DNA from 3 places in the Priestia sp. 40 genome. Region 2 is predicted to be linked to each of the others. Evidence: riboswitches for the same ligand, from Rfam matches in the RefSeq annotation. Region 2 holds a riboswitch; each other region holds the start of a gene.

Region 1 (10,263 bases), 990 kb from region 2:
CATCAACTTCCTGCTGCTGTGCGTCCGTTCAAAAAAGACGTCGGTATATTAATTGGAACAGGTCTGTATACGCTTTTAAATTATACGGGTCAAAAATACTTTGTATTTAATGAAAAAAAAGAAGCGGTCGTCATGCACGATTAGCTTTTAGTAATTATGAAATGGAAATAGGTGTTAACAGATGAAGAAAGAAACAGCTATGAATAAAGAAAAAACATTGCTTATTATCGCGTTCCTTTTGCTGCTTGCGTATGTATCCCCTATGTTTTTGCTCGGGGAAAATTCACATATACGCGTGCATGATAATTTAGACTCAAATATTACATGGTATAAAGTTCTGCATCGAAGCGGAGAGCTGTTTGGCTCCAGTCATGCCGTATTACCTCAAATTATTAACGGATTGCCGAGGAATACGTTTGGAACAGAATTTAGCGGTATTCAGTGGCTGTATGGCTTATTTCCTACCATGCTTGCGTACAGCCTCAGCCAAACGATTACGCGCGTATTTGCTTTAATTGGAATGTATTTATTATTAAAAAAGCATTTTATTAAAAGCGAGGATGCTTATGCGATTCGAGTGCTTGTATCGCTTGCTTTTGCACTTACGCCATTTTGGCCTTCGGGCATGCTGAGTACACTAGGACAGCCGCTGGCACTGTGGGCGTTTTTAACCATTCGAAGCCGCGAAGGAACATGGAAGGAATGGTTTACACTTTTACTGCTTCCGTTTTACGCGAGCTTTGTGCTCGGATTTTTCTTCTTTTTAGCGGCGATGGGGCTGCTATGGCTAAGAGACGTAGTGAAAAAACGAGCGTGGAATATTCCTTTTTTAAGCAGTATTGCAGCGATGACCGCTGTCTTTCTGCTCATTGAATACCGACTTGTTGATTCGCTTTTATTTCCGGAGGCCCCGACGAGTCGAAATGAATTTTTAAGCTCCACTCTAAGCTTTGGGCATTCCGTTCGCCTTGCTTTAAAGAACTATACGCTCGGGCATACGCATGTAATGACGCTTCATACCTTTGTCATTTTACCGCTTTCTTTTGTCGTATTGTGGTTTGTTGCTCGAAATCGCAAGGAAAAGCTTGAAAAAACGTTTTTGCAGTTATTTATTCTTAATCTACTACTGTCGATTTGGTATGCGTTTTGGTTTTATAAAGGATGGGAGCCGCTAAAAGAAAAATTTCAGCTTTTAAATACGTTTAACTTTGCTAGATTTCATTTTTTACGCCCGCTCATTATTTATTTGATGTTTGCCGTTGGCGGCTATGTTTTGTGGAAAAGGGGCAAGGCGTGGAAAAAGTTTGTGTGGGTGTGTTTGATTTTACAGCTGCTTGTGTTATTTATAGCGAATCCTGAACTTTACTATCGCTACAATCACGAGCCGTCAGTCAAAGAATTTTATGCTGTTCATCAATTTGATGAAATCAGCAGGTATATCGGAAAACCTAAATCATCTTATCGCGTAGCGAGCATAGGGCTTCATCCATCTATTGCTCAGTATAACGGCTTTTATACGCTAGATACGTATAACAACTTCTATCCGTTAACATATAAACATGAGTTTCGCAAAATCATTGCCAAAGAGCTTGATAAAAATAAAAAGTTAGAAAGCTACTATGATCACTGGGGGAACCGCTGCTATGTGTTTGTTAGCGAGCTAGGGAAAAAATATGATTACCGAAAAGACTCAACGAAAAAAATCTGTCATTTGCAGCTTAATATCAGCCAATTTAAAAAAATGGGCGGTCGCTATATTTTTTCAGCTGTTCCAATCGAAAATGCTGAAAGTGACGGTTTGCACTTTTTAAAAGCATTTAACGATAAACAGTCCGCTTGGAAAGTGTATGTATATGAAGCAAAGTAAGGGGGCAATAACATGAACAGACCTATTTTAACGATTGTTGTTCCATGTTACAACGAAGAAGAAGTATTCACAGAGACATCTTTTCAATTAACTACTGTAGTAAAAGAATTGATAAATGAACGTCTCGTATCAAGTGAAAGTACCATTTTATTTGTAGACGATGGAAGCAAAGACAGCACGTGGTCGCTTATTGAAAAAGAAAGCTGCAGTAATTTATTTGTAAAAGGGTTAAAGCTAGCGCGAAATGTAGGACATCAAAATGCTTTGCTCGCAGGACTAGAAGCAGCCCATAAGCAATCTGACTGCGTCATTTCCATTGACGCAGATTTGCAAGATGATATCAACGTCATTCGTACTTTTGTAGAGAAGTATTGGCTTGGGTATGAAGTTGTATATGGTGTTCGAGACAGTAGAGAAACCGATACATTTTTTAAACGAACTACGGCAGTAGGATTTTACCGTTTTATGAATAAGCTAGGAATTCAGCTCGTTCAAAATCACGCCGACTTTCGTCTCATGAGCAAACGTGCTCTTGGTGAACTTATGAAATATAAAGAAGGAAACGTCTTTTTACGAGGCCTTGTACCATTAGTAGGATTTCGTTCCGCGGAAGTCACATATGACCGCAAAGAACGGACGGCGGGCGAATCAAAATATCCCCTAAAGAAAATGCTCGCTTTTGCATTCGACGGGATTACATCTTTTAGCGTAGCGCCAATACGCTTATTAACGCTGCTTGGAGGAGCTTCTTTTCTCTTTAGCATTGCGTTTGGTATTTATGCGCTGATTCAAAAATATTTAGATCATACGCAAATTGGCTGGACGTCTCTTATTTTATCGATTTGGCTTGTAGGCGGCTTGCAGCTAATGGGAATGGGTCTTGTCGGAGAATATATTGGCAAGATTTTTAACGAAGTGAAACAGCGTCCTAAATATGCGATTGAAAGAGATTTATATACAAAACACTCATTAGACAAACAAAAAGATTTGCTTATGCATTAACAAGAAGCTTCTCCTAAATGGAGAGGCTTTTTTTGTTAAAGCGTTTATCATAATTTTTAAGTGAATAGGAGATGCTACTACTAAAATTTCTAAGGAGATTAAAATCTATGAAAAGACTATTTTATACAGTCAGCACTTTTTGTTTTGTTTGGCTTGCTTTTGCAAACATTCATGTCAGCGCTCTTTCGATTGAGAAGCTTCCAATGAAGAAATCATCTGAACAATGGTCGGTTGAACTGACAAAAGCGAGCATGACGGGAGATAATCAGCTAAAGTGGAAAAATAACGTCTATCATACATATGGATTAACCGTTGCAAACATTGGAAAAGACGTAGAGCGCGTGCAGGTCCAAGCTTTTCGGCACGAAGGAAAAAATAAGGCGAAATACAGCTTGTTTTCTCCTATTGAAAGGTCTAACTTAAGCAAAAGCGGTCAGCGTTTTCGCTATGCGAATTTTGCTGTTCCTGGAAAAGCGGCAGGTTTAGACATTATGATTAACTGGACGGACGAACAAGGCAATCATCAAGAACATTTTGAATTTAAATAAAAGTCTTCGCTTAGGCGAAGACTTTTTTTGCAGGAATTTATCCTCGCATGTGGAAAACGAACACAAAAGGAGAGATCGTGATGATTGCAAAAGCTACTGAAGAAGAAATACAGGAAATTCGGACGAAATCTGCTGATGCGCTGTTTGAAGGAACAATGAAGCAGTTTCATCCGTCAGCTGAACGCGTAAATGAATTAGTTGGTAATGCCCTTGAAAAAGGCTGTTATTATTTAGTTTCGAGACAAGAAAATAAACTCGCAGGCTGGGTTCTTATCGGCCCATCCGCCGACTTCTTTTCAAAAGAAGAAATTGGCTTTATCTACGAATTATATGTTGTACCGGAATACCGCGGGCAAGGTCTAGCCAAGCCGTTAATGCAAAAAGCAATCAATGAATTGTCTATCAAAGCATATCCTGAAATCAGACTCAGCGTTCATGCTGGGAATTTTGCACAGCATGTGTATCGTGAACTTGGATTTGTAGATAAACAAATATCAATGAGCCTGCAGGTGGTAAAACGTCCGTAACGTTAGTGAATGTCAGCGAGTCCATAAAACATAAGATGTTATACATGCGATGAGGTTCGGTAATGAAAGTAAAAGTAAATAAGTAGCCCAAACAGCGCCTTTATCTAGTACTTCAACGGCTCCTCCACCTGTATTGTCTGAGGAGGGGGGATCTTCAAGCGCGTTCATAATCAGAGCCGCCGCTGCTAAAATAATCCCTCCAATGCTTCCGGTTGTTTTGACAATTGCAACGTGGAAAGTAGATGAAAAGGCAATGCTAAGAAGCAGCAGCAAGCTTCCCAAAAAGGCAGATAACATATATCGTTTCATGTGCTCACCATCCTTTATAAAATCATACCATATTTTACTTCTTTTTTCTTTTTATTGAAAAGCTATTGACGTAACCTATAAAACATATTAGAATAGTCAGAAATAATTTAAAAGCGAAATATTCTTATCTAGAGAGGTGGAGGGACTGGCCCTTTGAAGCCTCAGCAACCACAATTATTGAATGGTGCTAATTCCAGCATAGCCTAGCTCTGACAGATAAGAAGAGGAATCTTTTTCTATGATGAAACCCTCTTCTTAGGAAGAAACATTTCGTATAGAAAAGGTGATGACATTGAATAATAAACAAACGGCTTTATGCATTGACGATTATTTAGATCTATACTTATTAGCAAAAGAAATAAAAGACGAAACGTGGCAGCAGGAAATCTTAGCCGCGCTAAAAACGCAGCAAAGTCGTTCATTTGAAGAAAAACAATCCGCCCTCGTTCAAGAGATATGGGAAGATTTTAAACAGTTAAATGAAGATATTTCTTTTACGTATCGCTTGATTCAAGAAGAGCCAACTAACGAACAATTTCAGGCTAAATTAAGGAAATTAAGAGAACGGCGGATCACGCTGAGCCGTGAGTTATATTTAGCTAAAAAACAGTATGTTGAACACACGCAATAAAAAGATCCGCTTGATAAACAAGCGGTTTTTTTGCATGAAAATGTTAGAATCGTTATATTTCGGGTAGTGAATAGATAAGAAAAGCAAAGGAGGGATAACAGTGGCACAAGGTGTATTATGTGAAGTGAATGAGTGTATGTATTGGAAGTCCGGAAATAAATGCAGTGCAGAGTCCATTTACGTTGTGAGTCCTGAAAGTAGTCACCATGTTTCTGAAACGGAAGAACCTGGCTGTAAAACTTTTGAACCCGCGAGATAAATGCTAGTTTTTATAAAAAAGCATAAAATGAACGATGCGCTGACGGAGTTGAGTCGGCGTTTTTCTATTTCTTAAAAATACTATTACTTAGGTGCAATAATAAATACATAGTAAAAATGCAGTGTCTGCATCTAATTGTGCGTTTAAACAAAATGATAAGATAATTTTTTCGTTTTTCGACAAAAGAAAAGTGAGAGAAAGGTGATAGAATACAAATATATAGCCTAGCTGACTTTTAGCACAAACTTATATGAAAGCGCTAACAAAAGGCTGTATTCATCTCGTTTTGACAGATTGGAAAAAGGGGAGACGTTTATGCAGGGGAAAACTCAGGGGAAAGAATTGAAACGCGGGTTAGAAGAAAGACATGTGACGCTGATGTCCTTAGGAGCAGCCATAGGGGTAGGGCTGTTTCTTGGATCTGCATCTGCTATTAAATTAGCAGGACCAGGAATATTATTGGCGTACGGATTTAGCGGAATGATTATGTTTTTTATTATGAGAGCACTTGGAGAAATGGCGATTCAAAAACCTGTTGCAGGTTCATTCAGCAAGTACGCACGCGACTATTTAGGGCCGCTTGCTGGTTATTTAACAGGTTGGAACTACTGGTTTTTATGGGTTGTAACATGTATGGCTGAAATTACAGCCGTTGGTATTTATATGGGGTATTGGTATCCGGATGTACCAAACTGGATTTGGGCGTTATCGGCGCTTGTCATCATGACAACGGTTAACTTCTTAGCTGTTAAGGCATATGGTGAACTGGAATTTTGGTTTGCACTTATTAAAATTTTAGCGATTGTGTTAATGATTGCCGTTGGATTATTAATGATTGTGTTTGGAATCGGCAACGGCGGCGTTGCGACTGGTATCAAAAACTTGTGGGACAACGGCGGACTGTTCCCGAACGGATTCAAAGGTATTTTGCTGTCGCTGCAAATGGTTATGTTTGCGTATTTAGGAATTGAAATGATCGGCGTTACCGCAGGAGAAGTGAAAAATCCGGAAAAATCTTTAGCAAGAGCGATCGATTCTGTCTTTTGGCGTATTCTTATTTTCTACGTCGGTGCATTATTTGTCATTATGTCAATTTATCCTTGGCAAGAAATTGGTTCGCAGGGAAGTCCATTTGTATTAACGTTTGAAAAAATCGGCATTCCAGCGGCGGCCGGCATTATTAACTTTGTCGTGTTAACAGCAGCTCTTTCTTCTTGTAACAGCGGTATTTTTAGTACAGGCCGTATGCTGTTTAACTTAGCAGAGCACGGAGAAGCGCCAAAAGGATACAGCCAGCTTACAAAAGGCGGCGTACCGGGAAAAGCAGTTTTAGCATCAGCGGGTGCGCTATTAGTAGGAGTAGCGTTAAACTACATTGTGCCTGCCAAAGTATTTACGTGGGTAACAAGCATTGCAACATTCGGTGCGATTTGGACATGGGGAATTATCTTACTTTCTCAAATCAAGTATCGCAAAACGCTAAAAACAGGTGAAGAGGCAAAGCTGAAATATAAAATGCCTTTATTTCCGTTAACGTCTTATGTGTCACTTGCATTCTTAGCGCTGGTTGTTGTTCTTATGGCGTACAATCCAGATACAAGAATTGCAGTTGTCATCGGACCATTATGGTTTATCGGTCTTATTATCGCGTACTACGCAAAAGGATTCCACAAACGAAGTCAGAGTTCAGCTGGGACTGAGCAAAAGCTAGTGAAATAAACGAAGAGACCTCTTTCTTGGAAAGAGGTCTCTTTTCATTAGTTTATGTGCGAATGCTTAGTTTCGAGTTATGGATATATAAATGTAGAAAGTATTCTATTTATTCTGTACTATTTAGCTATGAAAGAGAACTCATGAGTTATTGAATGACAGCCAAAATAACGGCTAGTATTACGCTTCTTAAAGCCAAATAGGACGTCGAAAAGTCGGGAGAGAATATGGAGAAATGATTGAAACATTTAGTGAAAAAGATATAAAAGGTTTGCTGCTGCTATCGCAGCTAGAAAAATGGGATTATAGTGAAGCGGATTTACATACAATTTTTTCATCTGGAAACGTATTTGGGCATAGAAATGAGAAAGGTGACATTGTATCAAGCGTAGCAGTAGTTTTATATGAAAATCAGTCAGCTTTTATAGGAATGGTAATTGTGAGAAAAGATTACCGAAAACAAGGGTTAGCCGGGCAGCTCATGAAGCACTGTTTGCAAATTCTTTCCCCTGAGGTGAATGCCTACTTAATTGCAACAAAAGAAGGTGAGCACTTATATAAAAAAGCAGGGTTTAAAACCGTGGACTATGTAAGTAAATATATAAGCAATGAATACATACCAAGAGCATTTAAAGCTTCAGGGTTTTATACACGATCCTTAACGAGAAGGGACTTCAAAGAGGTTGTAAAGCTTGATGAAGCAGCATTTGGAGATAATAGAAAGCTATTTTTAAAAAGTAGAATTCAGCAAGCTGAAAAAGCAGTTGTCTTACAAAACGAACAAAATAAAATGACGGGTTATGGTTTAGCGGTTCGTACCCCGAGCAATATCGTGATTGGTCCCGTAGTTGCTCCACACGCTGAAGCAGCAATGCTAGTCATTGATGAACTAGCGAAGAATTACAAAGAAAAGCTGAGAATTGACCTGTCTTCTCATGAGGAAACGTTAAAGAAACTTGTGGAAAAACACGGATTTCAGCTTCAAAATAAGCCTCCTGTTATGGCGTATGGCGTCAATCCCCTATCTGCTAGACAGGGCAATCTTTTTGCTATAGCAGCTCAGGCGTTTGGATAAAAAGAAAGGAGAAGCTCCTTTCTTTGCGTCTACCGAATTCTTTCAATCTTAAACCCATTATCAATTTGATGAAAACCGACTTTTGGATAGTAGTTCATAGCAGAAGGAGCGGAAAGTAATATCAGCGCGGTTTCTTCACCGATTTCTGATTGAACGTGTTTGAGGAGCTGTGTGCCGATTCCTTGATTTTGATAATCTTTTACGACAGCTAAATCCGATAAATAGCAGCAGTAGCTAAAATCTGTTAACGCTCTGGCTATACCAATGAGTTCGCTGTCGCTCCAAGCGGTAACAGTAAGAGAAGCGTGATCAAGCATTCTTTGAATCCGATCAAGATCTTGTGCAGGACGTTTAATACCTGAATGTACAAACACTTCAGCGGCTTGTTCCGCACGGATTGAAACGTTGGTTTTATACGTGATAGTCATTGCGTCATCTCCTTGATTTATAAGATATAGTCCAGTATATGAATAACCTGAACTGAGAGTAAGTGTCAGAAACAGCAAATTTAATAGTATCAGTTAGAAAGGAAAGACCACTATGTTAGAGTTAATGCCTTTGCTTGATAAAAGAAAAGCAGATCCCTTGTACATGCAGCTTTATACTTACATAAAGAAACAAATTCAAAAAGGTACCATTCAGCCTCATGAAAAACTGCCTTCCAAACGAAAGCTAGCTCTTCATTTAAGCATTAGCCAAAATACGGTTGAAGCGGCTTATGTACAGTTAGAAACTGAAGGCTATATCGAGATACTAGCCAGGAAAGGAGCATTTGTAAAAGAGATAAAAAATGAAGTTGTGCTTCAAGAACAGCCTCCCGTCTATGTCTCTTTACCGCAAGAAGAACGGAAATCAACTGTCATTGACTTTAGCCATGGAAAGGTAGATATGGAAAAGTTTCCGTATAACACGTGGAAAAAGCTAACGGTTCAAACTATTTATCATGATGAAAGCCAGCTCTTTTATAGCGGACATCCACAGGGCGAACTGCTGCTTCGTCAAGAAATTGCAACGTATCTTTATCATTCAAGAGGAGTGCGCTGCACAGCGGAGCAAATTGTGATAGGTGCAGGTACGCAGTATCTTATGTGGCTGCTGTCTGTCATCTTGGGGAAAGAAAAAATAATTGGATTCGAAAATCCAGGTTTTCACCGGACGAGGCACGTTTTTCAAGAACAAGGCATGTCAGTTATCCCTATTTCTCTCGATAATTCTGGCTTAAAAGTGAAGGAACTGAAAGAAAGCGGAGCGGGTGCGGTGTATATTACGCCGTCTCATCAATTTCCTATTGGTATGGTCATGCCCATAGCAAGAAGACTTGAACTACTAGAGTGGGCGGTAGAAACGAATGGCTATATCATAGAAGATGACTATGACGGAGAATTTCGCTATAAAGGAAAACCGATTCCGGCCCTTCAAGGATTAGATCAAGACGATCGTGTTATTTATACGGGTACGTTTTCAAAGTCGTTGATGCCTTCTCTTCGAATAAGTTATGCCGTGCTGCCACACCGGCTTCGTAAAAGCTATGTGAAGCACTGTGGACTTTTTAAACAGCCTGTTTCAAGGCTTCATCAGCATACGCTTTTTCTGTTTATGAAAGAAGGGCACTGGGAGCGTCACTTGAATAAAATGAGAACAGCATACCGTAAAAAACAAGCGCTGCTGCTAGATTGCTTGACTGCTACTATGGGGGAACGTGTAGATGTTATTGGAGAACATTCTGGATTGCATATTCTTCTTGAGGTAAAAAATGGAATGAGTGAGCAGAAACTAATAGAAGCAGCTGCCAAGCAAGGGGTAACGATTTATCCAACATCTATTTATTATCATAGTGCCGGTGACAACACCACGCCCTATGTATTGCTTGGATTTGCCGGACTGTCTAATGAAGAAATAAAAACAGGTGTAAACCTGCTGTTTAAAGCTTGGTTTGAACAGCAGGATTGAGAGATACGCTAGGGGGATTTCTATGAAAGTAAAGCGGAAATTATTTGGCTTATGGACAGGAGAGCTTACGGCAGCTTTAGTGTTTGCTGCGCTGTGGGTAGGGTACTTAAATGAGTTTCCTCATCTAGGTTTTTACTTAACAACATTTTCTAGTGTGTATGCTTTTATCATACTTGAGTTTATCTTGTTTCAAGGAAGCTTATACTGGTTTATGAAATGGAGGCGAGTGAGCCGAAAAGAAGATTCTCATTTGCCCTCCAGCTACATTCAATTGTTTCTGCTTTTTAAAAAACTGAATATAATTCTTCTTGCGTTAGGTTTAGGTGTACTCATTTACCACTGTGTGCAGTTAGGGGTTAAGGGACTTGCTTTTTTTCTAGGCCTT
Region 2 (10,263 bases):
TTATGAAAAGTTTTTGACTGGACACTCTATTAGTAAACAAGCTAAAGGAGTGTCTTTTTATGTTTGAAAAACAAAAAATGGACGTTACAGATCGCGTTACAGCTAAATTTCATGACGGCGGTATGAAATTATATGTTGATAAGCAGCCAATTGGTGAAGTTAGTTATGGGACAAGCGGCAATGAATACCGCTTTGAAGAAGGATATTCGCAAGAAAATAATAAGTTCTATCAATATGCGGACGTACAAAAACAAGGTGAAACGCAAAAATATACAGACTGCGACGAAGAAGCAGGATGGTGCTAAACAGTGGCAACTGCCGCTGTTTTTCTTGTTTTATGGAAATAATATGGCCTAAACTGCCTTTTAAAAGAGTTCTTTCTTGCAAATTTCTTTTAAAAAACAGGTGAACTGTGATACATTAACGAATATTGTATAGCATAAAGAAATGATGTTACTATACAACTGACGATTACGGGTGATGAAAATGGGGCTAATTGAAATTGAAAAAGTAATTATTGTCGAAGGAAAATCAGATAAAAAGCGTATTCAAGATATCATTCGAGAACCAATTGAAATTATTTGTACAAACGGTACGATTAGTTTATCAAAGCTGGATGAAATTATTGACTGTACGTTTAACAAAGAGGTATACATACTCGTTGACTCTGATGATTCAGGGAATAAGCTGAGAAAACAATTTAAACGAGAGCTTCCGGAAGCAGAGCATTTATATATTGATAAAATGTACCGAGAAGTTGCTGCCGCCCCTAGACATCACATAGCAACAGTATTACTGAGTGCCAATATCGATGTTAATGCAGAATTTTTAACATAAAAGGAATGAGCAACATGCAAGAATGGAGCGAAAAACAGCTTGATGATCAGTTAAAAGAAGGAGAAAGAGCCTTTATCTTTTTCCATACGCCTTTTTGCGGAACGTGTCAGCTGGCAAAAAAAATGTTAACCGTGGCAGAAGCGATGCTGCCGGATGTAACCATCGGAATGAGCAATTTAAATTATATGCCTTCAAAAGCAGAGTTATTTTCCATTGAAAGTGTACCTTGTTTGATTGAAGTGAAAAATGGCGAAATGATAAAAAAACTTTATGCGTTTCATTCCATCGAGCACGTGCTTGAAGAACTTCGATAATCAAACGTTTGTTTAAAATGAAGAAATGGAAAGAGAGCGAACCGTTGGGGCTGTTGAAATCTTGGGATATTATCCCAAGGGTAAAATCTGTTGACAGCCTATCTGACACATGCTAAAATCACACTCATGAATGTTCATAAATGAATGAATATTTCCCAAAAACAAAATAATTGTTGCGAACTCTTATCAAGAGAGGTGGAGGGACTGAGCCCTGTGAAACCCGGCAACCGTCAGACTAACTGAAATGGTGCCAATTCCTGCAAAGCTATGCGCTTTGAAAGATGAGAGAAAGGATTAAATATCGAGCCTTTCTGTCATGCGCAGAGAGGCTTTTTTGATGGGGAAAAATGTTTTACGGCTTTTTCATTCTATAGGGCAACCTAACATAATCAAGTTTTTACTAAAGAAGGTGAAGAAATATGATTACATTAACAGACGTTACAAAAATTTATCAGGCTAAAAGCGGTCGAGTAACAGCTGTTGATAATGTGAATCTAACCGTTAACCAAGGTGAAATTTACGGAATTATTGGTTATAGCGGAGCGGGGAAAAGTTCTTTGATTCGCTTGCTAAACGGATTAGAAACACCAACGACAGGAACGGTCGAAGTAGCAGGTAATGATATTGGAAAAATTAAAGGCGGAAAACTCAGAAAAGCTAGACAAGAAATTAGTATGGTATTTCAGCACTTTAATATCTTGTGGTCACGTACGGTACGAGAAAATATTGCCTTTCCGTTAGAAATAGCAGGGATTTCAAAAGAAAAAAGAATGAAACGAGTAGACGAACTTATTAAGCTGGTCGGGCTTGAAGGGCGTGAAGATGCTTATCCATCACAGCTTAGCGGCGGACAAAAGCAGCGTGTTGGGATTGCTCGAGCGCTAGCGAACAATCCAAAAGTATTGCTTTGTGATGAAGCAACATCAGCGCTTGATCCCCAAACGACAGATTCCATTTTAGATCTGTTAGTAGATATTAATGAAAAGCTTGGGTTAACCATTGTATTGATTACTCATGAAATGCACGTCATTCGTAAAATTTGTCATCGAGTAGCCGTTATGGAAAATGGGGCAGTAGTAGAAGAAGGACAAGTGCTAGAAGTATTCAGAAAACCTAAGCAGCCGATTACAAAACGATTCGTTCAACAGATTTCTGAACCAGAGGAAACGTTTGAAACGATTGAACAAGTAAAAGAGCTGTATCCAAGCGGGCAAATTATTCAGCTGACGTTTGTTGGCGGAAAAGCAGAGCAACCGCTCATTACAACGATTTTAAAACAGTTTGATGTAACGATTAATATTTTGCAAGGAAAGATTTCTCATACACAAACAGGTTCATACGGGACGTTGTTCGTTCATTTAGACGGAGAATTAACAGAAGTTGAAAAAGTCATTGCATACATTCATGAGCAGCAGGTAGAAGTGGAGGTAATGACGAATGCTTGAGAAACTATTTCCAAACGTTATTTTAGATGATTTTATTCAAGCGACAAATGAAACACTATATATGACGGCTATTTCAGTTATAGCCACGTTTGTTCTAGGTATTTTATTGGGGTTGCTTTTATTTTTAACGTCCAAAGGACAGCTTTGGCAAAACAAACCTTTATATGCCATTGTGTCAGCAGTTGTAAATATTTTTCGTTCCATTCCATTCATTATTTTAATTGTTTTACTGATTCCATTTACCAAAGCGTTGGTAGGAAGTATTTTAGGCGCTAACGCAGCGTTACCGGCTTTAATTGTTGGAGCAGCACCATTCTATGCGCGTCTTGTAGAAATTGGTCTGCGTGAAATTGATAAAGGTGTTATTGAAGCTGCTAAATCAATGGGAGCCACAACAAGCACTATTATCTTTAAAGTGCTGTTACCTGAATCGCTGCCAGCTTTGATTTCCGGTTTGACAGTAACAACCATTGCGTTAGTCGGTTATACGGCAATGGCGGGTGTGATTGGAGCTGGAGGTCTTGGAAACCTTGCATATTTAGAAGGATTCCAGCGCAGTCATAATGACGTAACGCTAGCCGCTACGATCTTAATTTTGATTATTGTATTTATTATCCAACTTATTGGAGATGCGATTACTGCAAAAATTGATAAAAGATAAAGGGAGGACTATTTATTATGAAGAAATGGCTTTCAGCTTTAGCATTAACATCTGCGCTAGTAGTAGGATTAGCTGCATGTGGATCTAACAATGGATCGAAAGATGAAAAGAAAATTGTCGTGGGTGCATCTAATACGCCTCATGCTGAAATTTTAGAACAAGCAAAACCGATTTTAGAAAAACAAGGAATTGACTTAGAAATTAAAAAATTCCAAGATTACATCTTACCGAACACAGCTCTTGCAAACAATGAAATTGATGCAAACTATTTCCAGCACGTTCCTTATATGAATTCAGTGCTAAAAGATCATAAAGGTGAAAAAGGGTATGATTTTGTAAGTGCCGGTGCCATTCACATTGAACCAATTGGTATCTACTCTAAAAAATACAAAAGCTTAAAAGATCTTCCGAAAAACGGCACAGTTATTATGCGTGATGCAGTAGCAGAGCAAGGACGTATTTTATCGATTTTTGAAAAAGCTGGCGTGATCAAATTAAAACCAGGCGTAAAGAAAACAGACGCACAAATTAAAGATATTGTGGAAAACCCTAAGAATTTAAAATTTAAAGCCGATGTTGAAGGCGGATTGTTACCTCAAATGTACAAAAACAATGAAGGTGACGCTGTTGTTATCAATGCTAACTATGCTATCGATGCTGGTTTAGATCCAGTAAAAGATCCGATCGCAGTGGAAAGCAAAGAAAATAACCCTTATGCAAATATCATTACGGTTCACAAAGGTGACGAAAATAAAGATACAGTGAAAGCTTTAGTGAAAGTTCTTCACTCTAAAGAAATTCAAGACTATATTAAAGAAAAATACAAAGGCGGAGTACTGCCGGTAAATAAATAATAGAAGAAAAGCACTTGTCCCCTCTGGGCAAGTGCTTTTTTTTGTATGCCGCAAAACGAATAACTCTTATTTTTCTCACGCATACTAACCGTGAAAACTTTACTGATGATGGGAGCTGACGTTATGCAGCAAGAAGCACGTCATTCAACTGAGCAAGCACTTCATGATTATAAAATGGGTGTTGGGAAATTTAGTGAAAAATTGCCGGAAGTAACAAAAACGTTTAATGCGTTTACTGAAGCATGTTTTGGAGAAGGTTCTCTTTCTAAAAAAGAAAAGCAGTTAATCGCGCTAGGAATCAGCGTAGTAGCTCAAGACGAGTACTGTATGATTTATCATACAAAAGGCTGCATTGATCAAGGTGCAACTGAGCAAGAAATTTTAGAAGCATGCGGAGTGTCAGCAGCATTTGGCGGAGGCGCAGCGATGAGTCAGTCCGTTACACTTGTCCAAGAGTGTATTTCAGAACTGACTAGCCACACGCACTAAGTAAATATAACACGTAAAAAAAGCTTGTCTTAGAAGGCTCCGCAGAGTCTTTTAAGGCAACTTTTTTATGATTGAATTTAGTCTGAAAAAACGTACATAATGGTTTAAAACCTTTTGGGTCAAAAGGTTGCTATAAGTTTTCATTTGTTATAAGATTGTAATGAGAATAAAATGAGAATAATTAAAAAGATATAGGTATATCGTTTTTTACTATATACGTCTATAACTGGAGGTTTTAATATGGCAGGGTCAACTTTAACAATTAAAGATCTTCATGTTGCAATTGAAGGTAAAGAAATTTTAAAAGGTGTTAATTTAGAAGTTAAGGGCGGCGAAATCCATGCAATCATGGGACCAAACGGTACTGGTAAATCAACATTATCTTCAGCAATCATGGGACATCCTAAATACGAGGTTACACAAGGAAGCATCACGCTAGACGGCGAAGATGTACTTGAGATGGAAGTAGATGAGCGCGCTCGTGCAGGTCTATTCCTAGCGATGCAATATCCAAGTGAAATCAGCGGGGTAACAAATGCTGACTTCTTACGTTCAGCAATTAATGCTCGTCGTGAAGAAGGCGAAGAAATTTCACTAATGAAATTCATCCGTCAATTAGACAAAAACATGGATTTCTTAGAAATGGATCAAGACATGGCTCAGCGTTACCTAAACGAAGGTTTCTCTGGCGGTGAGAAGAAGCGTAATGAAATTCTTCAATTAATGATGCTTCAACCAGGAATTGCAATTTTAGATGAAATCGACTCTGGTTTAGATATCGATGCGTTAAAAGTTGTATCAAAAGGTATTAATGAACTGCGCGGCAGCGAGTTTGGTTGCTTAATGATTACTCACTACCAACGTTTACTAAACTATATTACACCAGATAAAGTTCACGTTATGATGCAAGGTCGCGTTGTAAAATCAGGCGGACCAGAATTAGCACAGCGTCTAGAGGCAGAAGGTTATGACTGGATCAAACAAGAATTAGGTATTGAAGACGAAACTGTAGAGCAAGAAGCTTAAGAGTTAGGAGGATCTCTATGACTATTGATACGAAATTACCATTTGATCAAGAGTACATCAGCAGCTTTTCAAAAGAAGCTAATGAACCAAGTTGGCTGCTAGATCTTCGCTTACAAGCTCTTGCGAAAGCAGAAGATCTTGCACTTCCAAAGCCAGATAAAACAAACATTTCGAAATGGAACTTTACTGCATTTGACAAGCACACTTCACAGGCAAGCACAATCTCATCTGTAGACGAGCTTCCAGAAGTGGTTAAAGCACTGATTGATACAGAAGCTGTTAAAAATCTATATGTTCAGTGTGACCAAACAGCTGCATATTCAACATTAACAGAAGAGCTAAAGTCTCAAGGCGTTATCTTCACAGATATTCAAACAGCTGCTAAAGAGCATAGCGACCTTGTTGAGAAGTACTTCATGAAAGACGGAGTTAAAGTAGATGAGCACCGTTTAACTGCATTAAACGCAGCGTTATTAAACGGCGGTGTATTTGTATACGTTCCTAAAAATGTAGAAGTACAAGAGCCTCTTCAAGCTGTATTTGTCCGTGAAGATGAAGAAGCAGCTTTATTCAACCATGTTATCGTTGTAGCTGAAGACAACAGCTCAGTAACATATGTAGAAAACTACATTGCTACTGCTGAAGAGTCAAACGGTGTTGTCAATATCGTGACGGAAGTATTCGCTAACAGCAATGCAAAAGTAACGTTTGGAGCTGTTGACTACTTAGCTAAAGGTACAACTACTTATGTGAACCGCCGAGGTGTAGCTGGCAAAGATGGTCGCATTGAGTGGGCTTTAGGCTTAATGAGTGAAGGAAATACAGTTTCAGAAAATACAACGTATCTAATGGGCGACGGTTCATATGGAGATACAAAAACGGTAACAGTTGGACGTGGAGAGCAGTCTCAAAACTTAACAACAAGTATCGTACACTTCGGAAAACATTCTGAAGGCTACATTTTAAAACACGGCGTTATGAAAGAAAGCGCGTCTTCAATCTTTAACGGTATCGGTAAAATTGAACACGGTGCATCTAAATCAAACGCAGAGCAAGAATCTCGTGTGTTAATGTTAAGTGAAAAAGCACGTGGAGACGCAAACCCAATTCTTCTAATTGATGAAGATGATGTAACAGCAGGACACGCTGCATCTGTTGGACGCGTAGATCCAATTCAGCTTTACTACTTAATGAGCCGCGGTATTCCGCAAACAGAAGCAGAACGTCTAGTTATTCACGGGTTCTTAGCACCAGTGGTAAACGAGTTGCCAATCGAAACGGTTAAAAAGCAATTAACAGATTTAATTGAAAGGAAAGTTCGATAATGAATATCTCTGATATTCGTAAACAATTTCCTATTTTAGACCAAGAGGTAAATGGCAGCCCACTCGTTTATTTAGACAGTGCAGCAACTTCACAAAAGCCGCTTGCTGTAATTGAAGCAATTGAGAAGTATTACAAAGAATATAACTCAAACGTACACCGAGGTGTTCACACGCTTGGTACAAAAGCAACAGACGGATACGAAGGCGCTCGTGAAAAGGTTCGTAAGTTTATTAATGCAAAATCAACGGAAGAGATTATCTTTACGCGCGGTACAACGACAGCTCTTAATACAGTAGCTGCAAGCTATGGCCGTGCGAATCTTAAACCTGGTGATGAAATTGTGATTACTTATATGGAACATCACAGTAACATCATTCCTTGGCAGCAAGTTGCCAAGGAAACAGGTGCAACGTTAAAATATATTTCATTAACAGAAGATCATGCACTTTCACTAGAAGAGGTAAAAAGCACGATTACATCTAACACAAAAATTGTATCGATTATGCAAGTATCTAACGTATTGGGCACGATTAACCCAGTAAAAGAAATTGCAGAAATTGCACACGCTAACGGTGCAGTAATGGTTGTGGATGGTGCGCAAAGTACACCTCACATGAAGGTGGATGTACAAGATTTAGACTGTGATTTCTTTGCTTTCTCTGGACATAAAATGGGCGGACCAACTGGAATCGGCGCTCTTTATGGAAAGAAAGAGCTTCTTGAAAAAATGGAACCAATCGAGTTTGGTGGCGAAATGATTGACTTCGTAAACCTATACGAATCAACGTGGAAAGAGCTTCCTTGGAAATTTGAAGGGGGTACGCCAATCATTGCAGGTGCAATTGGTTTAGGTGCAGCGATTGATTTCTTAGAAGAAGTTGGTTTAGATAACATTCAAGCACATGAGCACAAGTTAGCGCAATATGCACTGGATCGCTTATCGCAAGTAGATGGAATTACGATTTACGGACCGAAAGAGCGAGCGGGTGTTGTGACGTTTAATATTGAAGATGTGCATCCGCACGACGTTGCAACAGTAGTAGACGCTGATGGAATTGCGATTCGTGCAGGTCATCACTGTGCGCAGCCGCTGATGAAATATTTAAACGTATCTTCTACTGCACGTGCGAGCTTCTATCTGTATAATACAGAAGAAGAAGTAGATAAATTGGTGTCATCATTAATAAAAACGAAGGAGTATTTTACAAATGGCTTTTAATAATTTAGATACTCTCTATCGTCAAGTAATTATGGACCATTATAAAAACCCGCGTAATCGTGGAACGTTGAATGAAGATACTGTGAACATTCATATGAATAACCCGACGTGCGGAGACCGCATTGAGCTTTCTTTAAAAGTAGAGGACGGCAAAGTGGTGGATGCAAAGTTCGAAGGTGAAGGATGTTCAATTTCAATGTCATCAGCTTCAATGATGACACAAGCAATTAAAGGTCAAGAAGTAGACAAAGCGTTTAAAATGGCCCATATCTTCTCTGACATGATGCAAGGTAAAGAGTATGATGATAGTATAGATTTAGGAGATATTGAAGCACTTCAAGGTGTAGCAAAATTTCCTGCGCGTATTAAATGTGCAACACTAGCGTGGAAAGCGATGGAAAAAGGTCTTAACGAACAAAAATAAGACCTTCATTCATTCCCAATCCTATCAAGTAGGGGGTAATAAAAGATGGCTAAAAAAATGCCAGAAATCGGCGATTATAAATATGGATTTTCCGATAAAGACGTATCAATTTTCCGCTCTAAACGCGGTTTAACAAAAGAAATCGTAGAAGAAATTTCTCGTATGAAAGAGGAACCACAATGGATGCTTGACTTCCGTTTGAAATCTCTAGAGCACTTCTACAACATGCCAATGCCACAGTGGGGCGGAGACATGGCAAGCTTAGACTTCGATGAAATTACGTACTACGTAAAACCATCTGAGAAGTCTGAACGCTCTTGGGATGAAGTTCCTGAAGAAATTAAACAAACGTTTGATAAACTAGGTATTCCTGAAGCAGAGCAAAAGTATCTTGCGGGTGTATCAGCTCAGTACGAATCTGAAGTTGTTTATCACAATATGAAAGAAGATCTTGAAGCGCAAGGTATCGTATTTAAAGATACAGATACGGCGCTAAAAGAAAACGAAGATATTTTCCGCGAGCATTTTGGAAAAGTTATCCCGCCAACGGATAACAAATTCTCTGCTCTTAACTCAGCGGTTTGGTCTGGTGGATCATTCATTTACGTACCAAAAGGCGTAAAAGTAGATACACCATTACAAGCTTATTTCCGTATTAACTCTGAAAATATGGGACAGTTTGAGCGTACGTTAATTATTGCTGATGAAGGCTCACACGTCCACTATGTAGAGGGCTGTACAGCACCTGTTTATACAACAAACTCTCTTCACAGTGCCGTTGTAGAAATTATCATCAAAAAAGATGCGTATTGCCGCTATACAACAATTCAAAACTGGGCGAACAACGTATACAACCTTGTAACAAAACGTGCAGTTTGTGAAGCAAACGCAACAATGGAATGGATTGATGGAAACATCGGTTCTAAGTTAACAATGAAATATCCAGCTGTTATCTTAAAAGGTGAAGGTGCACGTGGTATGACATTATCTATTGCCCTTGCTGGTAAAGGACAGCACCAAGATGCTGGTGCAAAAATGATTCACTTAGCACCGAACACATCTTCAACGATCGTATCAAAATCAATTTCAAAACAAGGCGGTAAAGTAACATACCGCGGTATCGTACACTTCGGCCGTAAAGCAGAAGGTGCACGTGCGAACATTGAGTGTGATACGCTAATTATGGATAATCAATCAACTTCTGATACAATTCCGTACAATGAGATTTTAAACGATAACATCTCACTTGAGCATGAAGCGAAGGTATCGAAAGTATCTGAAGAACAATTATTCTATCTAATGAGCCGCGGTATTTCTGAAGAAGAAGCAACAGAAATGATTGTAATGGGCTTTATTGAACCATTTACAAAAGAGCTTCCAATGGAATATGCAGTAGAAATGAACCGTCTAATCAAATTCGAAATGGAAGGTTCAATCGGTTAATAATAGATAAAAACTCGTTTGCTGTTTATGCAAACGAGTTTTTTTGTATCGTTTGTATTAAAATAAAGAAAAGCAATCTAAGGAAATAGAGGAGGAATGGCATGATTTATATTGGAGTCACAGGCTGGGGAGATCATGATTCATTATATGAAGCGGGCGTTTCATCAAGAGACAAGCTTGCCGTATACGCAGGCCATTTTCCAATTGTTGAAGTCGATTCATCTT
Region 3 (10,263 bases), 1.2 Mb from region 2:
GTTTACTAATAGAAGCGACTGTTAAAACCGAAGGATCAACGGGCGTTGAAATGGAAGCTTTAACCGCTGCTTCTGCCTGCGCATTAACCGTTTATGATATGTGCAAAGCCATTGATAAAGGCATGATTATCGGTGAAACGTATCTGCTTGAAAAATCAGGCGGCAAAAACGGTGACTACAAACGCACAGAAGCGTAAAGGAGGTACATAATGAGCGTACACGAACATAAATCCAAAGCAACGCAGCCCGTTCGCTGCAAAGTCATTACCGTATCCGATACACGTACAAAAGAAACCGATAAAAGCGGCGCGCTGATGATCCAACTTCTAAAAGAACATGATATGCAAGTCGCAGCATATGAAATTGTAAAAGACGACCAAACGTCGATTCAACAAGCGATACTTGCCGGCTGCAGTGATGATGACATTGACGTTGTCCTTACAAACGGCGGAACCGGCATTACAAAACGAGACGTCACGATTGAAGCTGTTCAAGCGCTGATTCATAAAGAAATCGTCGGGTTTGGCGAGCTGTTTCGCATGCTGAGCTACACCGAAGACATTGGCAGCGCAGCGATTATGAGCCGGGCAATTGCCGGGACGGTTAACGAAAAAGCCGTTTTTTCTACACCAGGATCAAGCGGTGCGGTTCGTCTAGCCATGACCAAGCTGATTTTGCCTGAACTTCGCCACGTTGTGTGGGAGTTAAACCGCCAGCGCTAACAAAATGCCTATGCACAAGCATAGGCATTTTTTATTAATCATAGTCTTTATGTACCCACTCATCTTCTGGAATACCTAAATCTTCTCCAGAAAAACGCTCTTCTTTAAATGGATCTCCTCTAAGATGAAAGCCGTTTTGCTCCCAAAAGCCAGGATGATTTTCATCAATGACTTCAAAGCCTCGAAGCCATTTAACACTTTTCCAAAAGTACAAGTGCGGAACAACCAATCGCAGCGGATATCCATGCTTAGGTGTAAGCGGCTCTCCGTTAAAGGAATGAGCAAGAAGAATATCGTCTCTCAGCAAATCTTCTACTTCAATGTTTGACGTATAGTCATTGTCTCCGTGCAGCATGATATATTCACTTTTTAACTCCACGCCAATTGCTTTTAAAAAGTCTGTAAACAACACGCCTGTAAATTCATTGTCAAGCCTTGTCCATCTTGTTACGCAGTGAATATCACATTTCACCGTCGTTTGCGGCATATCCAATATGTCTTGATAGGAAAGGGTCACTTCCTTATCTACCAATCCAAACACCCGAAGCGTCCACTCCTCTAAGTTATACTCCGGCACGTCGCCTTCATGCAAAATAGGAAACCGCTCTGTCACTACTTGTCCCGGAGGCACTCGTCCTTCATACTTTGGATCAATTTCTGGTGTTTTCATTCGTTTAATACGGTCTGCTTTGTTCATAGGTACCACCTCTTTATTTTTTTGTCAGCGTGCACTTTGCTGACTTGTTTGATTCGTTTCGACTCCTTTATCTCGTAAGAAAAACATCGCTGCTAATGTCAGCACATACGGAACCATCATGGTAAACTCGGTCGGTATTGAAAAGCCTTGCAGTCGTGTGCTCACGGCATCCATTAAGCCGAAAAGGATACTTGAGGCTAAAATACCGAGCGGATGAGACTGACCGAGCATCATCGCAACAAGTGCGATAAATCCACGCCCTGAAGTCATACCTTCTGAGAACATCGTGACTTGCCCTAACGAAAGCTGTGCTCCCGCGATCCCGCACAGAATTCCGCATGCTGCAATCGCAAACAGCTGATATCTTATTGCTTTCAACCCAAGCGTACTTGCTGCTACCTTATTGTAGCCTACTGCTAGAAGACGAAAACCAAAAATCGTTCGATAAAAGAAGATATAAAAAGCAATAGCTGCTAAAAAAGCAAAATAGACAAGCGGTGACTGCCCGGAAACAATGTCGCCGATTATAGGTATGTCTTTAATTAAAGGAATATCCCATGTACCTATCCCGTGCATGTTTTTATCGTAATAGGCACCTTTTGTATGAAAAATAGTCCGGAGTAAAAATGTCGTTAAGCCCAGTGCTAAAAAATTAATAGACACCCCAACGACAATTTCATTGGCTTTAAACACCACGACCATCATTCCAAAAAGCAAAGCAAAAAGTAAGCTTGCTCCAGCCGCAATCACGATCGCAAAAAAGACATTGTGAGTATAATAGTTACCGGCAATTCCGCTAAAAGCCCCAATCAATATCAGACCTTCTAGCCCTACATTAAATATGCCCACGCGCGCGCAAAGCATTCCGCCTAGCGCCGCTAATAAAATCGGTGCAACCATTCGCAGCGTTGCATTTAACAGTGACCAATCAAGCAGCTCCACGAATATCAGCTCCTTTCTTTTTGGCTTTCCACCACTGCTTTGTAAATTTCGCTGAGATAAATAGAATAAGAACAGCTTGCATAATACTCGCAATTTCTAACGGAATTTCTGTATTACGCTCTAGCCCCATCGCTCCTGTTTGCAAAGCGGCAAGTAAAAGAGACGTAAAAACAATGCCGATTGGATTTGAATTTGCTAACAGAGCAGCCATCACTCCAGTCCATGCATATCCAGGAACGGTGAGCGCACCGTCTACAAATCGGTACTGTGAACCAAGCACTTCAAATCCTCCTGCTAATCCAGCCAAGCTTCCGCTAATAAACATGCTAAACAGCATGACTTTTACCTGATGAATGCCTCCATACGCTCCGAACAACGGATTTTTCCCGGATGCGTTTACTTCATAGCCAAACACAGAGTAGCGAAGCACCGTCCATAGCAGCAGCGCACCCACTAGAGCAATGATAAATCCGACATGAAGAGGCATTCCTTGAAACACTTTTCCAAGCCATGCTGATTGCTCAATCATAGGCGTCTGAGCGAGAGCAGCTGAGCCTGTTTTATCTTGAAAAGGGTGACCTGCTAAATAACTTGCAAATAAAACAGCGATATAATTTAATAAAAGGGTCGAAATGACAAGCTGAATTTTAAACGCGGCTTCCATCCATCCTGCTAAAACGGAAAGCAAACCTCCTGCCACAACAGCAGCGGCAATGGCTGCTATCAGCTTGACTATCCCTGGAGCCGGCAGGTAATAAGCAACAATCGCTGCACTAATCGCTCCAACGACCATTTGTCCTTCTCCCCCTAAATTAAACACACCTGCTCTAAAAGCAAATCCCACACCTAACGCAATTAACAGAATAGGCGTAGCGCGAGCCAGTGTAGTGGTGAAGAAATAAAAATTACCAAACGCTCCATTCCAGAGCTCTGTATATGTTTGGAAAACCGAACCACCTGTTAAGAAGATAATAATGCCTCCTATCGCTAAGCCAAAAATGACCGCAATAATCGGTTGGATTAATGATTTAAGAAGTTTCTGCAACTGTATCACCTTCTACCGTTCCTCCTGCCATTAATATGCTTAGTTTCTCTTCCGTCGCTTCTTCTCTTGTAAGCTCTCCGACAATACTGCCTTCGTACATCACTAAAATTCGATCTGATAGTGAGATAATCTCCGACAGCTCAGACGATACAAGTAAAATAGCAGAGCCATTATTCCTTTTTTGAATCAAGGCATCATGAATACGTTCCATTGCCCCAATATCCACTCCTCGCGTTGGTTCGGCAGCAAGTAGAAAAGAGGTGTTTTGGCCAAGCTCTCTTGCAACAATTAATTTTTGCAGATTTCCCCCAGACAGTTCTCCTGCTTTTTGCTTAGATGAAGTGGCTTTAATCGAAAATTCATTTATCCATTCCTCCACGCTCGACTTGAATATCTTTCTTTTCAGCCAGCCCATCTTCGAGTAAGAAGCTTTATACTGATAGCCCATCAGCGCATTTTCCTCGATCGTATCGTCTTTAGAGGCTCCCCACATATAGCGGTCTTCTGGAATATGAGCAATTCCTGCCTCTCTTCTTTCACGCACAGATCGCCCTGTAAGATCTTCATCTCCAAGTTTGATACTTCCGGTGTCTGTTTCTACTAATCCAGCAATTGCTTGAAGCAGCTCTGACTGCCCATTTCCTGAAACCCCTGCAATACCGACAATTTCGCCTGCAGAAACGTGAAGAGACACATTTTGCAACACGTTTTTTTGTCCTTTTCCTTTTAAAAAGAGATTTTGTACGCTTAAATGAGAAGTGCTTTGTGATGGCACTCTTGCAGGACGCTCTTTTAATTCTCTCCCTACCATTAGTCTCGCTAAATGGTGAGCATTGGTATCTTCTTTACTTGTGACGCCGGCTACTTTACCATTTCGAAGAACTGTAATTCGGTCCGCTACTTCCATCACTTCTTGCAGCTTATGTGTAATAATAATGATGCTTTTTCCTTGAGAAGCCAAAAACCGGATTGTTTTTAATAGTTCCTTTACTTCATGAGGAGTAAGAACTGCGGTAGGCTCGTCTAAAATAATAATTTCTGCTCCTTGATACAGCACTTTTAAAATTTCAATCTTTTGCTGTTCCCCAATTGAGCAATGCTTTACTTTTTTATGAACATCCACTGAAATTTGATAAGTTTGGGTTAATTGCTGTACATCTGCTTTCGCCTGCTTTCTGTTGAAAAAGAGACCTTTCTTTGGCTCATGCCCCAAGACAATATTTTCAGCCACTGAAAAATGAGGAAAAACCATAAAATGCTGATGCACCATGCCTATTCCGTTTTTAATCGCATCCGCAGGAGATGAAAACAAAACAGATTTCCCGTGCAGCTGAACACTTCCTGAACTCGGCTTTTCCATTCCGTAAAGCATCCTCATCAACGTTGTTTTACCAGCACCGTTTTCTCCGACCAGCGCGTGAACCTCCCCTTTTTTCAGCGTAAGAGACACGTTATCGTTTGCTAAAAATGAACCGTATTTCTTCGTCAAATTCGTTAACTGCAACAGCTCACTCATTCCATTCATTGCTCCTTTCCCTTTAGGTTTTTTTCAAAAATAAGAAAGAGAAGCCAGCCTTACTCGACTTCTCTTCTCAACTCACTTTGCTAACGGATCTTTTACCACTGTTTTTCCATCAATAATCGAATCTTTAATTTCTTTTAATTGATCAATTACATCTTGTCCTACAAAGTCATTAAGAGGTGTCTTGCTGTCTTGAGTCACATACGTTAACCCAACACCTTTTTCTTTTAAGCCGTATGTCACTACGCCCGATTTAAATTTGTCATTTGCGAGTGCTTCTACCGTTTCATAAGCAGCCGCATCAGATCCTTTTAACTGCGATAAAATGATATGCTCAGGATCTACTTCCGTACGGTCAATATCTTGGCCTGCCGTATAAAAACCTTTTTCTTTTGCTGCTTCAAATACACCCAAGTCGCCTACAGCTGATGCTCCAGCGATAAAATCAGCACCTTTTGAAGCCTGTAAAATAGCAAGTTCTTTTGCTTTAGCTGGATCAGAGAAACTTCCCACATAATTTACTAGAAACTCTGCTTTGGGATTTGTTGATTGTAATCCTTCTTTAAAGCTTACCGTCCATTTTTTTAATAATGGAATATCATCAGCTGCAACCATTCCTACTTTATTCGTTTTCGTAATCAATCCTGCGGCTGCTCCTAATAAATATGAAGCTTCTTGTTCACGGAATACAACGCTTCTTACATTTGGTAAATCAACCACTGTATCAATAATCGCAAATTGACGCTGCGGATTTTCTTGAGCTACTTTTTTCAACGCATCTTCGGATTCAAAAGAAGATGTAATAATCAAGTCATAATTTTCTGCTACGGCAGCACGCAAATTACTTTCAATGGCTGCTTGATCTGTAGATTCAATTGTCTTTACATCAATGTTATACTTCTTCCCAGCGCGTTTTGCTCCCTCATCCATTTGCTGAAAAAACGGGTTAACTCCAATCTTTTCAGGCAAAACAAGAGCAATTCGCTTCTTTCCTTTCTCTTCACTTCCACTGCTTTTTGTGCTTTTTGACTGACAGCCAGTTACGAGTAGTACAAGCGCAACTGCTAAAATAAGAAATCTCTTCATTTAACTTACTCCCCCTATAATATAAAAAAGCTCTTCCTTTATATAAAGGAAGAGCTCGTTAACCAAACGTCTCTTCCTCATCTTCAAGAACATACTGTTCTTAAGGATTTGGCACCATTCTGTCATAGACAGCGGTTGCCGGGTTTCACAGGGCCAGTCCCTCCACCTCTCTTGATAAGGAAAACAATAGCTATTTGTTTTATGTAATATAGTCAATATTAATAGTTTTTTAATAATTGTCAATATTATTTTTCTTTTTCATACAAAAAAACTTTAAAAACAGATAGGATTATATGGTTTTAGTCTACTAAAATAGAAGTTAAAACCTTTACCTCATTTCTTGAATCATTCTATACTTCTTCACAAAGCGCTTATACTGAATTTGTTGACTGTCGAAAGGATTTAGCGGTAGCAAATAAATTTTATTATGCTTCTTCGGTTAATGTGTTATTAATTGAAACCACTTTACCAATAATGTTAGACTTTTCCTTAGCGATATTGGTAAGAGGTGTTAATGTTGAAATTAATGAAAGAATTATCTGGCATAGCCATTGGGCTTATTATCGCTTTAGCCGTTTCAAAAATATTTTTTGATACCCCGACCAACATTGGAATCGTAGTTATTTTTATTACGAGCATGGTCGTAACAGGGGTAGCAAGAGCAAAACTAAGATGAGATAATCTAACAAAAAAACACCACCTTTTATTCGCAAGGTGGTGTTTTCTTTTAATGATTTTAGTATGTAGTAATTCTAAGTGAAGGCCTTTACCCTTCTCCATCAATCATCGTATACTTCCTTGCAAAGCGCTTGTAGTAAATTTGCTCATCCTCTTCCCCATCGTTAAAAACAAGTCGGTTATGATCAATATCTTTTTCTTTTAACACATAGCCTTTTTCATTCATCAGTTGAATATATTCATCTAAATGTCCTTTTTTCACCATATAGTGAAGAGCATCATCTGAATCCGTAGTCTCTGCTACACCTTGACTTCCCACCTCTAACTTGAATACAGCTGTTGCTGTTTGAATCGGACGGTAATCGCCAAACACTCTTTCCCAATTTAATAGCAGCAGCGCGCCGAAAATTATGATACATCCTCCAGCCGCTACGGTTAGTAAAAATCGTTTTGACACACCTTTCTCTTTTTTACATTTACATTCTTTTTCTTCTATTTAATACAACAGATTGCCCTAAACTTGTTTTTACGCCAAGTCCTAGATACACGGCAGCACCTAAAGCAATTGAAATACAAGATGTGCTAATCGCAAGTGAAGATGCAGACAGCTTATTTTCTAAAAAATAGTGAGAAGTATAATTGCCGATAATCACAGCGGCTGACATCACACTTACTAATAAAACAGGTGTCAACGCAGCTTGTCCCAGTGATTGAACTCGGTAAGAAATAGATTTTTCAATTAAATAGAAGTTATATATAACCGATACACCATACCCTCCGTAAGTCGCGACAACCGGTCCAATTTCTTTTAAGCTTGAAACCAACAGTACGTTTAATACTATCTTCACAACAATTCCTAAGCCCAAGCCTAAAATTAGCTTCTTTTGTTGACTAATTCCTTGGAGAATTGCGGCTGTTACGGTAAAAAGAGCAAAAAGAATCGCAGCAGGCGCATACCATTGTAAAACAACTCCACCGATTTCAGGACTGTTTTTCGCTCCAAAAATCATCATATATACCGGCTTACCCAATAAACAAAGCCCTACCGCAGTAGGAAGAGTAAAAAACAACAGCAGCTGCAGCGTTTTTGTAATCTTTCCTTTTACTTCCCGTAAATTTCTTTGCACAAAAGAAGATGTAATGCCCGGAATTAGCGACATGCTGAAGGCAGTCGCTAACGATACCGGCACCATCACCAAAATTTGCGCTAATCCAATGACGGAGTTAATCGTTTCAGCCTTAGCTTGTCCATATCCTATTGATTGAAAAAGCATGTTAATCGTAAACGTATCAATATTTTGATAGATAGGAATAGCTAAACCAACTAATACAAACGGAACAGCGTACGTCACAAGCTCTTTGAACATTAAAGAGAACGGAACGGATTTATTATTTTTTCCGCTGTTCACTTCTTTTATAATCAACCGCTTGCGCTTCAAATAAACCGCTCCAAGAATCCCAATTCCCCCTACGCCTCCAATAAACGCTCCAAACGTACCGATTCCAACAGCTTTTGTCATTGTGCTATGAAAAAGGTGAATAACAGCGTATGCTCCTACTAAAATGAACAACACTCGCACTATTTGTTCAATAATTGTACTTAGCGCGGACGGTCCCATAGACTGGTTACCTTGAAAGTAGCCTCGTAATAGACTCATAGGCGGGATAATAATTAAAGCAAAGCTTACCATTCGGATGACGTACACTACGTCTTTTTGACTATTTCCTGAGGAATCTTTTCCGTTAATAACTAGTTCAGCGAGCCACGGTGCCATCGTATAGAGGACTAAGAAACCTATTATGCCCGTTATCGTCATTAATAGAAGTCCTGCTTTTAACAGATCTTGTCCCGCACGGTAGTTTCCAAGACCGTTATATTTCGATACATACTTAGAAACAGCAAGCGGAAGACCCATTGTCGACAAGCTTAGCATCAATGTATATGGACCGTATGCATACTTATAAAGTGCATAACCTGACGTTCCCACTAAGGCTGTGAAAGGAATAATATAAATAAAGCCTAAAATCTTTGTTAACAAAGAAGACGCTGTTAATAAAAGCGTACCTCTCATCAAATTTTTTTCCATACATCAAAACTCCAGAAATAGATATTATATTTTTAACAAATACTTGATTTATTGTATCATAATTACAATTATTATCCAGTTTTTTATAAAGCATTAGAACCTTCTTCATATTACGTTTTTTTACCTAATAAAGGAATATAAACCACTCTTTTCACCTATGATAAATGAATCGTTTTTTGCTTTTTGCTTTACCTGACGTTTACATTCTAAAAGACGTGTTACATTATATATATCAGTTACCAACTCAACTAAGACTCCTTGACTATTCTGGTCTACCTTCTCTTTTAGGTAGACTGAGGTTGCTAAATCGTTATATATAGGAGGAAAAAATCATGAAAATGAAACAACGACTATCAAAAGCGGCGGCGGCTGCAACGATTACAGGAATTGCGGCTTTTGGATTTGCTCCTGTCGCTCAGCTTGATACACCAGCACATGCAGCTACATCTCAAGAAACAAGCAGTCAAAGTCAAACAGCTGTAAAGAACATTAACGAAATTTATAACGCCGCAATAAAAGGTGAAGTACCACGATTAACAGCAGACTTTAAAATTGGCAAAACCCTGCGTCAAGACGTTCGCGATCAGTTCGGTTCCCCGCCTGAAGGTTCATCAAATAGCTTTGACTACTATCACGCGGAAATGGGCCATCCTGGGTATGCATTTGGCTATGACCAAAATAACGTCATCAACGAAATTCGCTATTTTGGTACGAATGTAGAGCGTCAAACAAACTTAGGGTCCATCACGCAAGCTAACTTAAAGAAAGAATTAGGTCAGCCAAACTTTACAGGCAAAGTAAAAGGTGATGGTACGACTCAAACGAAATACACGTATCATGCCGGCGCCTATGATCTTGAATTTATTTTTGATGATAGCAAAACATTAAATCACGTAAATTTAGTTGCAAAACCTTAGTTCATAGAAAAAGTAGCAGACAGCCTGCTACTTTTTTTCATGAAATAAAACTAGTGCTGAATCAGCTACGTGTTCATACCCAATCTCCATATAAATCTTGTTAGACGTAGGGTTTGTCATGTCCGTGTATAGACTTGTTGTTTGAAAACCGCTGTCTAGCATAAGCTGAGAAAGCGTGGACACACAGCTTGAGGCATAGCCTTTTTTACGTTCTTCCCGCGGCGTGTATACAAAGTTAATTGTAATGTTATGAGTCGTTGGACGCGTAGCATTGGCAATCGACACATACTTCCCGTTCACTTCCCATAAAAATAACCGTTCTGCTTTAATAAAAGCTTCGCCTGTTTTGACAGCTTGTTCTTTTGACACAGGCTCTCCAATAGTCCCCATAAACTCCCAAATCCATTCTGTCACGAGCGGAAGGTGCTCCAACCTTGCTTTTACCAGCACTCCGTTCGCGTCCACAGCTTTTTTTACTTTGTCTAATCGGTAAATGCGCTGATCCATTTTCAAAGAAGCTTCTTGATTTTTTAGCGTTGCTAGTTTTTGAGAAAGATATAAAGCCGT

Evidence for each region. Region 2 has a riboswitch for S-adenosylmethionine ahead of ACO1DI_RS09665 (methionine ABC transporter ATP-binding protein). Riboswitches for the same ligand answer to the same signal wherever they lie in the genome.
Region 1: it holds a riboswitch for S-adenosylmethionine, as region 2 does, so the genes downstream of both, ACO1DI_RS04435 (hypothetical protein) here and ACO1DI_RS09665 (methionine ABC transporter ATP-binding protein) in region 2, are expected to answer to the same signal.
Region 3: it holds a riboswitch for S-adenosylmethionine, as region 2 does, so the genes downstream of both, ACO1DI_RS03520 (BMP family lipoprotein) here and ACO1DI_RS09665 (methionine ABC transporter ATP-binding protein) in region 2, are expected to answer to the same signal.

Annotation. Positions count from the first base shown of each region.
Region 1 covers NZ_JBMPZA010000005.1:639,933-650,195, reverse strand. Annotated here, with positions in the region: gene ACO1DI_RS04465 (GtrA family protein) at 1-144, shown strand, start outside; gene ACO1DI_RS04460 (DUF6044 family protein) at 182-1,867, shown strand; gene ACO1DI_RS04455 (glycosyltransferase family 2 protein) at 1,880-2,869, shown strand; gene ACO1DI_RS04450 (hypothetical protein) at 2,977-3,417, shown strand; gene ACO1DI_RS04445 (GNAT family N-acetyltransferase) at 3,498-3,944, shown strand; gene ACO1DI_RS04440 (hypothetical protein) at 3,957-4,253, opposite strand; SAM riboswitch class I at 4,375-4,476, shown strand; gene ACO1DI_RS04435 (hypothetical protein) at 4,546-4,884, shown strand; gene ACO1DI_RS04430 (DUF1540 domain-containing protein) at 4,985-5,143, shown strand; gene alaP (alanine permease AlaP) at 5,459-6,862, shown strand; gene ACO1DI_RS04420 (GNAT family N-acetyltransferase) at 7,089-7,928, shown strand; gene ACO1DI_RS04415 (GNAT family N-acetyltransferase) at 7,958-8,356, opposite strand; gene ACO1DI_RS04410 (PLP-dependent aminotransferase family protein) at 8,469-9,878, shown strand; gene ACO1DI_RS04405 (hypothetical protein) at 9,901-10,263, shown strand, end outside.
Region 2 covers NZ_JBMPZA010000005.1:1,634,904-1,645,166, reverse strand. Annotated here, with positions in the region: gene ACO1DI_RS09680 (YusG family protein) at 60-305, shown strand; gene ACO1DI_RS09675 (toprim domain-containing protein) at 487-837, shown strand; gene ACO1DI_RS09670 (thioredoxin family protein) at 852-1,151, shown strand; SAM riboswitch class I at 1,332-1,439, shown strand; gene ACO1DI_RS09665 (methionine ABC transporter ATP-binding protein) at 1,571-2,596, shown strand; gene ACO1DI_RS09660 (methionine ABC transporter permease) at 2,589-3,257, shown strand; gene ACO1DI_RS09655 (MetQ/NlpA family ABC transporter substrate-binding protein) at 3,275-4,111, shown strand; gene ACO1DI_RS09650 (carboxymuconolactone decarboxylase family protein) at 4,235-4,600, shown strand; gene sufC (Fe-S cluster assembly ATPase SufC) at 4,841-5,626, shown strand; gene sufD (Fe-S cluster assembly protein SufD) at 5,644-6,951, shown strand; gene ACO1DI_RS09635 (cysteine desulfurase) at 6,951-8,171, shown strand; gene sufU (Fe-S cluster assembly sulfur transfer protein SufU) at 8,161-8,595, shown strand; gene sufB (Fe-S cluster assembly protein SufB) at 8,641-10,038, shown strand; gene ACO1DI_RS09620 (DUF72 domain-containing protein) at 10,140-10,263, shown strand, end outside.
Region 3 covers NZ_JBMPZA010000005.1:470,041-480,303, forward strand. Annotated here, with positions in the region: gene moaC (cyclic pyranopterin monophosphate synthase MoaC) at 1-197, shown strand, start outside; gene ACO1DI_RS03495 (MogA/MoaB family molybdenum cofactor biosynthesis protein) at 210-722, shown strand; gene ACO1DI_RS03500 (sulfite oxidase-like oxidoreductase) at 757-1,419, opposite strand; gene ACO1DI_RS03505 (ABC transporter permease) at 1,444-2,361, opposite strand; gene ACO1DI_RS03510 (ABC transporter permease) at 2,348-3,415, opposite strand; gene ACO1DI_RS03515 (ABC transporter ATP-binding protein) at 3,390-4,922, opposite strand; gene ACO1DI_RS03520 (BMP family lipoprotein) at 5,004-6,014, opposite strand; SAM riboswitch class I at 6,089-6,195, opposite strand; gene ACO1DI_RS03525 (hypothetical protein) at 6,529-6,690, shown strand; gene ACO1DI_RS03530 (hypothetical protein) at 6,781-7,149, opposite strand; gene ACO1DI_RS03535 (putative polysaccharide biosynthesis protein) at 7,169-8,779, opposite strand; gene ACO1DI_RS03540 (YjgB family protein) at 9,112-9,696, shown strand; gene ACO1DI_RS03545 (GNAT family N-acetyltransferase) at 9,724-10,263, opposite strand, start outside.